One region of the Actinopolyspora sabaoui genome, then DNA from elsewhere that is predicted to be linked to it. Evidence: riboswitches for the same ligand, from Rfam matches in the RefSeq annotation. Region 1 holds a riboswitch; each other region holds the start of a gene.
What was found. Region 1 has a riboswitch for glycine ahead of gcvT (glycine cleavage system aminomethyltransferase GcvT). Riboswitches for the same ligand answer to the same signal wherever they lie in the genome.

Region 1 (3,873 bases):
CACCTGTGCCAGCTCGGGATGCTCCAGCAGCAGCTCCTCGACCTCCCGCGGGTAGACGTTGTATCCGTTGCGAATGATCAGTTCCTTCTTGCGGTCGACGATGGACAGGAACCCGTCCTCGTCCCTGACCCCGATGTCGCCGGTACGGAACCAGCCGTCGACGAGCGCGGCACGAGTCGCCTCCGGATTCCCGAGGTAACCGGCGAACACGTTGTGCCCACGTACGACGACCTCGCCGCGGGTGCCGCGGGGCAACAGCTCGATCCGCTCGGAGTCCGGCTCGGCGATCTCGACCTCGACACCCCACAACGGATGCCCCACGGTGCCCGCCCGCGTTCCGATGGAGGGCTGGTTGACCGTTGCGGTCGGCGAGGTCTCGGAGAGGCCGTAGCCCTCCAGGATTCGAGCGCCGAACCGCTCGTTGAAACGCTCCAGCACCGAAACCGGCAGCGCGGCCCCACCGGAGACACACAGTCGTAGGCTTGGCAACCGCAGGTCCGGCGGGGCGGCTTCCAGCATCCGGCCGAACATCGTGGGTACTCCGTTGAACTGGGTAATTCCGTGCTCACGAATCAGTTCCAGCGCCTGTGCCGGATCGAAGGCGGGTTGCAGCACCAGGCAGGCACCGGCACGGAACGTGGTGTTCATCGAGACCGTCTGGCCGAAAACGTGGAACAACGGCAGGCATCCCAGCACCAGATCACTCGAATCGGTGTCGTTGGCGTCGAAAGCGTTGACCGTAGCGTTCATGACCATGTTCAGCTGGGTCAACACGGCACCCTTGGGTTTGCCGGTGGTCCCGCTGGTATAGAAGACGACCGCCTCGTCCTGCGGTGCGCGCGTCACGAAACCGGACAACGGCTCGGCCCCGGCAGCCAGCTCGGTCAGCGAGGGCTCGTCGTACTCCCCCTGGCGGGAGACCCACTGCCGGGAGTCGACTTCCCCCAGGGTCACCACGCTCGCACCGGTTCGTTCGGCACAGCCCCGGGCCAGTTCCAGTTGACTGCTGTGCCCCAGGATCATTTTCGCGCCCGAGTCCGAGACCAGATGGGCGGCTTCCGAAGCGACGAGCAACACCGGAACGGGCACCACGACCGCGCCGACCACCTGCACCGCGTAGTAGGCACGAACGAAGTCCACGACGTTCGGGGCAACCAGAGCGATCCGGTCCCCCGCGCTGACACCGAGCTCCCGCAGTGCGGCGGCGTGGCGACGCACCTGCTCCCAGAGCTCGCCGTAATCCACCCGCTCCGAGCCCTCCAGCACGGCCGGGGCTTCCGGAGTGCGGCGGGCGGGTTCCGCGAGCACCGAAGCGAGTGAGAGCGAGGCGGACGAACCCGTGGCCATCGGCTGCTCCCCTGTCACAGTGTCCGGATGATTCGTGGTCATCAGCGACCTCCTCAATAGCCAGGAGCCGCTACCGCGTGCGGCACGCAGCACTGCGGCCGACAGCTTAACTAACGACGTTAGTTTTATGAGACCCTAAAATCGACGACAACGTTTGACAAGACTCGAGAACAACGAAACCGGACTCGCCCCCGAACAGGTCCCGGAGGCCACTTCTTGCCCAGACCGAGCACGCCCCTGCTGTCGATGGAGCGCATCCGAGAGTCCGCACTCGAGATCATCGACACCGCCGGGCTGGAGGCACTCTCGATGCGACGCCTGGCGGAACGGCTGGGAGTGCGGGCGGCTTCGCTGTACAACTACGTCCCCAACAAGGACGAACTGCTGCACGATCTCGCCAACTCGATGATGGACCAGGTGGACGTCTCCGGCTTCGAGACGGACTGGGTCACGGGCGTGACCGTCTGGGCCCGCTCCTATCGCCGGGCGTTGGTGGAACACCCCAACCTGGTACCGTTCCTCGCCTCGGGCCCCGCTCGCCGGGAAGCGGCACTGCGCCGGGCCGACGCGGTGCACGGCGGGCTGGTCGAGGCCGGTTGGCCGCAGCGCTACGCGACCATGATCGGGGCTTCCGTGAAGTATCTCGTGGTGGGCAGCGCGATGGGATCGTTCGCGGGCGGGTTCGTCGACGACGCCGAGGTCTACGACGAGAGGTTCCCCAACCTCGGCAGAGCACATCTGCTGCGCAGTCACGCGACGGAGATCGACAACGCCAGTTTCGAGCTGGCACTACACGCCTTCACGGAAGGGCTGCGCAAACGCTACACGGATCTCGACGAGATCCACTGAGTGCCGCACCCGGTCGAGTTCCCGTAAACGCGAACACCACTCGGCGGCCCTGGCGCGCGCCACACGCGCGGGGGAAACCCGGCCATGCTCGGCTGCGCTGCTGTTGACTCGACAGCCGGGGCTACGTAGCGTTCACGCTACAATCGAAGAGTGCGCCCATGACGTCATGCGGGAGAGACTCCGCACTCGGCTCGCGGCATCGCTGCCCGGCCACGGCAATGGCCCCAACGTGCGCGCGGAGCGCCGAAGGAGCAACACTCCCCGACAAACTCTCAGGCCCGATCACCGCATGGCACCAGGCGATTCAGGAGGAAAGCAGGGGTTACGTGCCCCTCGCCCACGGTGCAAGCCGCACAGCGCGGTGAAACTCTCAGGCCAATGACTCCGGGGAGACGCCGAGCAGGCGCCGACCTATCAGGAGTTCCCATCATGTCACCGTCCCGCAAGACACCACTGCACGAGATTCACCAGCAGCTTGGGGCCACCTTCACCGAGTTCGCGGGCTGGGAGATGCCGCTGCGCTACTCGGGTGACATCAACGAGCACAACGCGGTACGCGGCACGGCGGGCCTGTTCGATCTCACGCACATGGGCGAGCTTCGTATCAGCGGCCCCCAGGCCGCCGAGGCGCTGGACTACGCGCTGGTGGCCAACGCTTCGGCGATCACGGTCGGGCGTGCGCGCTACACGATGATCTGCGACGAGGCGGGCGGCGTACTGGACGATCTGATCGTCTACCGCACCGGCGAACAGGAGTTCCTCGTGGTCGCCAATGCCGCGAACACCGCCGTGGTCTCCGCCGAGCTGGCCGAGCGGGTACGCGGTTTCGACACCGAGTACGCCGACCTGTCCGACGAGTATGCCTTGATCGCGGTTCAGGGCCCGGTGGCCAAGGACATCCTGGCACCGTTGACCGAGATCGACCTGACAGCGGTCAAGTACTTCGCGGGGTACCCCGGCAGGGTAGCCAATTGTGATGTTCTACTCGCCCGCACCGGCTATACCGGCGAAGACGGTTTCGAGCTGTTCACATCCGTCAACGACGCCGCTACGGTTTGGCAGGCGCTCAGCGAGGCGGGCGCCCCGCACGGGATACAGCCCGCCGGCTTGGCATGCCGGGACACACTACGGTTGGAGGCCGGTATGCCGTTGCACGGTCACGAGCTCTCCACCGCGGTGACCCCGTTCGACGCCAATCTGGGCAGGGTGGTCCGGCTGGACAAGTCGGGAGATTTCGTGGGACGCGCCGCGCTCGCCGACGCAGCGGAGCGGACAGCGGAGCGCACACTGGTGGGGCTGCGCGGAACGGGCCGCCGCGCCCCACGCCACGGTTACCGGGTACTGGACGGTGACGGCGTCGACATCGGCGTCGTGACCAGCGGTGCGCCGTCGCCCACGCTGGGACACCCGATCGCGATGGCCTATGTGGACCACGCCTACGCGAAGACGGGAACCGAGTTACAAGTGGACATTCGCGGCAAGGCAGTCGCTGTGGAGGTCGTTGACCCGCCCTTCTACAGCCGGAACCGCTGAACGCGCCCGACCCGCTCCACCGAGAATCAGGAACACGGAGGTAAGTGATCATGCCGTCAGGCGATCTGTTCAACGAGAGGCTCGCATCGGTCGACCCCGAGGTGGCCAACGCGGTCGACGCGGAACTGCACCGGCAACAGAACA
Region 2 (3,873 bases), on a different contig from region 1:
GTTCGGGTGATCACCGAACCGGCGGGTGTGCCGGGGGCGTTCTCCGCACCGCGCCGTCCGTCCGCCCCGGTGTGCGGGAGGGAGGGAGCAACGCTGTCGCGCACCACGATGCTCCGTCACCGGTCCGGCCGCATCATTCCCGCACAATGAGATCGCACCGGTGCTCTTGTGCTGTCGGCACAACAGTCAGCCGTGTGGGTTCCACCGCTCGGCCAGCAACTGCACCAGCAGTGCCGAGCGCACGTCCGCGTCGTCGAGGTCCACCTCCAACAGCGCCCCCACCCGCTTCATCCGGTACCGGAAGGTGTTCGGGTGCACCCGCAGTTCCCGGCTCGCCGCGCGCGGGTCACCGGGGTGACGCAGCCAGGCGTGCAGCGTGCGCAGGTACTCGGTCCCCTGACCGTGGTCGTGGTCGCGCAGCCGCTGCAGCGGGCCGAGCGACCCCACCCCGGCGTCGCCCGCGACACCGGCGGTCCTCGCCAGCACCAGGGAGTGCCAGAGCTGTTCGTGGACCGCGATCTCGCGTTCCACCATGCCCGTGCGCAGCAGCGCCAACACCTCGTCCGCGCTGCCGCGGGATTCCGGCAGCTCCGCCACCGGGGTGGCGGTTCCCACCGCCACCAGCGGCCGCGGATCGGCCGCGTCCATCTCGTGGATGTGCGCCAGCAACGCCTCCCGCAGCGCGGGCCAGCCACCCGTGCCGGAGCGGTCGGGCACCACCGCGTACAGCACCCCACCCGACTCGGCGACCATCGGCCCACGCCCGATCCCCCGGGTGATCCACTCCCACATCGCGAGCCGGTGCCCCTCGTCGGTGCCGTCGCTGGCACGCACGTCGATCGCCACCACCCGATGTGGTTCGGCACGTATCCCCAACTCGTTGGCAGCCGCCCGCCACCCCTCGGCACCTTCCAGCAGTGACCGCACCAGCCCGGCCGAACGCTGCCGCTCCGAGTCGGTCATCACCCGCCAGCGGAGCAGTTGCAGCGCCACCAGCGCGGCGGTGTCGGCGAACGCCGAGGCGCGCTGCTCGGACACTTCGCCGGTGACCACGGCCCACATCGACCCGAGCAGTTCACCGCCCATCCGGATCGGCACCACCAGCCGGGGCAGGGTGCCGTCCGGCTGCTCCGGGACGTAGACGGCGGAACCACCGCGGCTCAGCTGCCGGAACGTGCCCCGGGCCCGGAACTTGGCCAGCACATCGTCGGGCTGCCTACGGCCCATGATCGTGGAAACCCGGGCGGGATCGGTCACGTCCTGCCGCGCGGAGTAGGCCAGCACCTGCGAATGCGCGTCCTCGATGGTCACCGGGGCGTCGACCACCTCGGCCACCGCGTCCGCCAGCCGGAACAGATCGCCCAGCCCCGCCGAGCTGCCCAGTCCTGCCGAGCTACCCAGCCCCGCCGAGCCGCCCTGCTGCGGAGTGCCCACGGCCGCGCCCTGGTCCGTTCCGGCCAGCGCACTCCGCAGCAACCACACCAGCTGTGCCCACGCCGCGCCCCGCCGGACCTCGATCAGCGCGAGCCCCGCTCTCTCGGCTTCCGAGATAACCGAGTCCTCGGTGCACACCGGCGGTTTCAGCAGCACGGCCGCCGCCTCCCGCGCACCGCACTCGCGCACCAGCTCCACGGCCTCCGCCCGGTCGGTGATCCCCACGCCGAGCACCACGTCGGCCGTTCCGATCCCACCGGGATCCTCGGGCTCGGCGATGACCACGTCCCCGACACCGCCGGTGTTCTCCGGCACCACCACCGGACGCAGCAGGGTGGGGCCGACTCGCTCGACCAGGCCCCGTACGTCGACCATCGCCCCTCCCGGGGTCGGGATCAGAAGGGAATTTCTCCGGTTCGATTCCCCGAGCGCTCCGGTGCCGGGTTCCGGCCACCCGTGCGAGGCCCGTGACCGCTTCCGGTAGTGATCGTGAGCACACCGCGCGAGCTTCGGCGCCCGATTCGCCGGTAGTGGTCGCGGCTTCGCGATATCCGGGGTTGGATACGCCCACCCCTCGGGTTATCGTTGCCGAACACAGCGACAATCGCATATCGGCCCACGACACCGGGCGGGAGAGTCCCGTGGGTGAGCACCGTGTACACGGTGTCACCGAACGGGCGCCGAAGGAGCAAAACTCCCCGTAAACTCTCAGGCATCCGTACCGTCCGATCGAGGCAACTCTGGAAAGCGCCGCCGAGACGAAGGCGCGCGCACCCACGGTGCAAACCGCGACGTCGCGGTGAAGCTCTCAGGTTCCGCAACAGAGGGGGAGGCCACCAAGTACGCGGACTCCGGTGTTCGCGGCATGCCGCCCGGCCGGGTGGAGTCGCGGCACGCGAGAATGCTCGTACCCGACGGCCCACGACGGGACATCGGGTACCGGTGTCCAAACGACAGCAATGGAGCCTCCCCCATGAGTCTGCCCACGGACCTCAAGTACACCCAGGAGCACGAGTGGCTGGCCGAGCGCGGCGACGTCGTGCGTGTCGGGGTCACCCCCTACGCGGCCAACGCGCTCGGCGACATCGTCTACGTCGACCTGCCCGAGGTGGGTAAGCAGATCACCGCGGGTGAGGCCTGCGGTGAGCTGGAGTCCACCAAGTCGGTCAGCGATCTCTACGCCCCCGCCACCGGCGAGGTCGTCTCGGTCAACGAGACCGTTGTCGACGACCCGGCCAAGATCAACGACGACCCGTTCGGCGATGGCTGGCTGCTGGAACTGCGCGTCAGCGAGTACGGTCCGCTGCTGGACGCCGGGCAGTACGCCGAACTCACGGGTGAGTGACCTCCGCCGCCGCTGATTGAGGCCCCGCCACGACGAGGTGGCGGGGCAGGCGAACCACACCTTACGTACGAAGAAGAGACGATCAATGGCGATCAGTGTCTTCGATCTTTTCTCGGTGGGGATCGGTCCCTCCAGTTCGCACACCGTGGGACCCATGCGCGCCGCCGCGCGGTTCGTGGCGCGGCTGGGTGAACAGGGCCTGCTGCCACGCGTCGCAAGGGTGCGGGCCGAACTGTTCGGCTCGCTCGGCGCGACCGGACACGGGCACGGCAGCCCCAAAGCGGTGCTGCTCGGTCTGGAGGGCCACCTACCGGAATCGGTCGATCCGATCGCGGTTTCCGGCAGGGTCGACGAGATCCGATCGACCGGCCGGTTGCTGCTGAACGGCACCAACGGAATCCGATTCGACTACGACGACGACCTCGTGCTGTATCGGCGCGAGACACTCCCGGTGCACCCCAACGGAATGCGGTTCACCGCGGTCGGCGAGTCGGGGGAGCAACTGTGCGGGGCGGTGTACTACTCCGTCGGCGGCGGTTTCGTCGTGGACGAGGAAGCCGCGGGCACCGACCGGATCAAACAGGACACCACCGAACTGCCCCACCGGTTCCGCACCGGGGCCGAGCTGTTGGAGCACTGTGCCGTGACCGGTTACTCGGTCAGCGAGCTCATGCTCGCCAACGAACTGGTCTGGCGTGACGAACAGCGGGTGCACGACGAGCTGCTGTCGATCTGGCACGCCATGCGCGAGTGCGTGCACAACGGTTGCAACAGCGAGGGCTCCCTGCCGGGTGGCCTGCGGGTCGAGCGACGCGCCGCCGAACTGCGCGCCAAACTCGGCGACACCGACGATCCGATGGAGTGGGTAACGGTCTACGCGCTGGCGGTCAACGAGGAGAACGCCGCCGGTGGTCGGGTCGTGACCGCGCCGACCAACGGTGCCGCGGGCATCGTTCCGGCCGTGCTGCACTACTACATGCGGTTCCTGCCCGGTGCGGACGGGAACGGGGTGGCCAGGTTCCTGCTCGCCGCGGGCGCGGTGGGGGTGCTGTTCAAGGAGAACGCCTCGATCTCCGGTGCCGAGGTCGGTTGCC
Region 3 (3,873 bases), on a different contig from region 1:
GGCGCGCTGGAGGAGGCGATTTGACGATGAGCAGCGAGATGCGCGTCGTCGGCGTGCGAGTGGAACTGCCGGCCAACCAGCCGATCCTGCTGTTGCGCGAGACCGACGGCGAACGGTATCTGCCGATCTGGATAGGTTCGGTCGAGGCTACCGCCATCGCCCTGGAGCAACAGGGGGTGCGGCCTGCGCGGCCGCTCACCCACGATCTGCTCAAGGACGTGGTCGGTGCGCTCGGGCGAGAGCTGGAACAAGTGCGGGTGACCGACCTCCAGGAAGGGACCTTCTACGCGGAGCTCGTTTTCGACGGCGATGTGCGGGTCTCGGCAAGGCCGAGTGATTCGGTGGCGCTGGCACTGCGCACCGGTGTTCCGATCCACGCCGAGCAGTCCGTGCTCGACGAGGCGGGACTGCTGATTCCCGACGAGCAGGAGGACGAGGTCGAGAAGTTCAAGGAATTCCTGGACTCGGTCTCGCCGGAGGACTTCCGCGGCGCCGACACCTGAGGCGCTTCGGTCGCGGTGGTGCTTGTTCGCGCGACGGGTCGCGGGGAACGTCTCGAACATCTGAAGGGGATCGGGGCGTCTCCCCGCTGGTGCGGAGCACCGAAGTGGTGCGAGACTTCCACAGGGCGTTCCGCGCGTCGTGTTGACCGCCGTTTTCCGCGAGCATACTGTTGAGTGACACGGTGGACGTGCGCGCGGTGGTCGAGCGAATGGGGGCGTGACGAGATCGGATTCGGACGTGTCGACGACTGCGGTTCCGGATCCGATGGCCGCCGTGGGTCGGCCGAGGGGAGGCGTGCGTGGTCGAAAACGCATCACGGCTGGATACGAACGTAGAACAAGCCGAGTTGTTCCCGGACGCGGCGCTTCCGGACGAGCTGGTCGGTTACCGAGGACGCGCGGCCTGTCAGATCGCCGGTATCACCTACCGGCAGTTGGACTACTGGGCCCGTACCGAGCTGGTCGAGCCCTCGATCAGGCTCGCCGAGGGGTCGGGTTCGCAGCGGCTCTACTCGTTCAAGGACATGTTGGTTCTCAAGGTGGTGAAACGGCTGCTGGATGCGGGCGTATCACTGCACAACATTCGCATCGCCGTGGATCATCTGCGTGGTCGCGGGGTGCGTGATCTCGCCGGGGTCACGCTGTTCAGTGATGGGACAACCGTCTACGAGTGCACCTCGGCGGAAGACGTGGTTGATCTGTTACGTGGTGGTCAGGGTGTTTTCGGAATCGCTGTCAGTGGGGCGATGCGCGAGATAACCGGCACGATCCACGATTTCCCCGCCGAACGCGCCGACGGGGGTGGCCTCCGCACACCGGACGAGGACGAACTCTCCCGGAAGCGTCGGGACCGCCAAACCGGGTGATCGCGGGGGTTTCCCACGGGATTTCCCCACCAGATTTCACCGCCCGGATCCGCTCGAGCGGAGCCACGGTGAGCGGGGTGGGGCCGGGCTTTCGTGGCGCTTTCGAGGAGTGTGCACCTTGCCACACACTCCCTGGACGGGGCGATATGAGGTACGCTCACACCCGTCGCCGACCCCGTACGGGAGAGACCGTGCCGAGCAACTCGGTACGGCGCCGAAGGAGCAACCCCTCCCCGACAACCTCTCAGGCTATTGGGACCGTACGGGCGAGATACCTCTGGAAAGAGGGAGTCGCCACAGCGTCGTGGTGAACCCCGCCGACGGTGCAAGCCCGCCACACCGGGCGAAGCTCTCAGGCGCCCGTTTCGCGGGCATTGACAGAGGGGGAGGTCAGCAACTCACCCGAGTGCTGTCTGCCCTGTCCGAGATGCCCGACGATTGAGGTTTTGGCGATGACCGACGAACGTATCCCGTTGGCCGCTCTCGAGCACGGAACCCCGTTCGCCGACCGCCACGTTGGCCCCATGCCGGCTGAGCTGGCTCGGATGCTCGATGTGATCGGTGTCGGTTCCCTCGAAGAGCTCGGCGAACAAGCCGTCCCGGCGGGACTCCGGGAACGCGACATGCGGATGGCGTTGCCGGAACCGGCTACCGAGGCCGAGTCCCTGGACGAGCTGCGCGAGCTCGCGGACCGCAACAACCCCCACGTGGAGATGATCGGCCTCGGCTATCACCCCACCATCACCCCTCCGGTGATCCGCCGCAACGTGCTGGAGAACCCGGCCTGGTACACGGCCTACACGCCGTACCAGCCCGAGATCTCCCAGGGGCGGCTGGAAGCCCTGCTCAACTTCCAGACGATGGTCGCCGATCTCACCGGCGTCCCGGTTTCCAACGCCTCGATGCTCGACGAGTCCACAGCCGCCGCCGAGGGCATGACCCTGGTGCGCCGCGCGGGGCGTTCGAAGTCCCCCCGGTTCGTCGTCGACACCGATGCGCTGCCCCAGACCATCTCGGTGATCGAGACGCGTGCCGAGCCGCTCGGCATCGAGATCGTGCACGCCGACCTCTCGCAGGGTGCGGCCGGGCTTCCCGAAGGGGAGTTCTTCGGTGCGCTGTTGGCCTACCCCGGCGCTTCCGGTGCCGTGCGCGACCACGAGGAAGTCATCGCCGAGGTGCACCGGCGCGGCGGTATGGCCGTGGTCTCGGCCGACCTGCTGGCGTTGACGATGCTGCGTGCCCCCGGTGAGATCGGCGCCGACGTCGTGGTCGGGACCAGTCAGCGGTTCGGTGTCCCGATGGGCTTCGGCGGTCCCCACGCGGGCTACATGGCCGTGCGCAAGGGCGTGGAGCGCCAGCTTCCCGGCCGTCTGGTCGGGGTCAGCGTGGACGCGGACGGAAATCAGGCCTACCGGCTGGCGCTGCAGACCCGGGAGCAGCACATCCGCAGGGAGAAGGCCACCAGCAACATCTGCACCGCCCAGGTGCTGCTGGCCGTTGTCGCCTCGATGTACGCCGTCTACCACGGTCCAGAGGGGCTGCGTGCCATCGCGACCCGTACGCACCGCATGGCCACCGTGCTGGCCGAGCAGCTGCGTCGCGGCGGGGTGGAGGTCTGCCACGACGACTTCTTCGACACCGTGCTCACCCGCGTGCCCGGCCGGGCCGACGAGATCGTCGCCGCCGCACGCCGCAACGGCGTGAACCTGCGCAGGGTCGACGCCGACCACGTGGGCATCACCTGTGACGAGACCACCACCAGGCAGCGATTGGCCTCGGTCTGGCAGGCGTTCGGCCTGACCGACGGCGGCCTCACCCCGGTGGACGAGCTCGACAACCTGGCCTCGGACGCGCTGCCCACGGCGCTGCGCCGCACCACCGAGTACATGACCCACCCGGTGTTCCACCGGCACCGCTCGGAGACGGCGCTGCTGCGGTACCTGCGCAGGCTCTCGGACTCCGACGTCGCCCTGGACCGGAGCATGATCCCGCTCGGCTCCTGCACCATGAAGCTCAACGCCGCGGCCGAGATGGAGCCGATCACCTGGCCGGCCTTCGGGGAGCTGCACCCGTTCGCTCCCGCCGAGGACGCGGCGGGCATGCTGCGCGTGGTCGAGGACCTGCAGAACTGGCTGGCCGAGATCACCGGCTATGACTCGGTGAGCCTGCAGCCCAACGCCGGGAGCCAGGGCGAGTTCGCGGGTCTGCTGGCCATTCGCGCCTACCACCGCCAACGTGGCCAGCAGCAGCGCGAGGTGTGCCTGATCCCGGCCAGCGCCCACGGCACCAACGCCGCCAGCGCTGTCATGGCCGGGCTTCGGGTGGTCGTCGTGCGCTGCGACGACGCGGGCAACATCGAGATGGATCACCTGCGTGAGCTGGTGGACAAGCACCAGGACGAGCTCGCCGCCATCATGATCACCTACCCGTCCACGCACGGGGTCTACGAGAACACGGTGCAGGACGTCTGCGGGCTGGTGCACGACGCGGGCGGTCAGGTCTAC

Region 2: another riboswitch for glycine. It lies ahead of gcvH (glycine cleavage system protein GcvH); the one in region 1 lies ahead of gcvT (glycine cleavage system aminomethyltransferase GcvT).
Region 3: another riboswitch for glycine. It lies ahead of gcvP (aminomethyl-transferring glycine dehydrogenase); the one in region 1 lies ahead of gcvT (glycine cleavage system aminomethyltransferase GcvT).

What each region holds. Positions count from the first base shown of each region.
Region 1 covers NZ_JBMIHH010000003.1:212,512-216,384, forward strand. The annotation lists gene ACOQFL_RS06080 (AMP-binding protein) at 1-1,389, opposite strand, end outside; gene ACOQFL_RS06085 (TetR/AcrR family transcriptional regulator) at 1,564-2,196, shown strand; glycine riboswitch at 2,356-2,494, shown strand; glycine riboswitch at 2,495-2,591, shown strand; gene gcvT (glycine cleavage system aminomethyltransferase GcvT) at 2,626-3,729, shown strand; gene glyA (serine hydroxymethyltransferase) at 3,780-3,873, shown strand, end outside.
Region 2 covers NZ_JBMIHH010000005.1:92,292-96,164, forward strand. The annotation lists gene ACOQFL_RS10470 (PucR family transcriptional regulator) at 187-1,809, opposite strand; glycine riboswitch at 2,054-2,168, shown strand; gene gcvH (glycine cleavage system protein GcvH) at 2,408-2,779, shown strand; gene ACOQFL_RS10480 (L-serine ammonia-lyase) at 2,865-3,873, shown strand, end outside.
Region 3 covers NZ_JBMIHH010000010.1:160,452-164,324, reverse strand. The annotation lists gene ACOQFL_RS18805 (bifunctional nuclease family protein) at 27-503, shown strand; gene ACOQFL_RS18800 (MerR family transcriptional regulator) at 803-1,369, shown strand; glycine riboswitch at 1,540-1,640, shown strand; gene gcvP (aminomethyl-transferring glycine dehydrogenase) at 1,822-3,873, shown strand, end outside.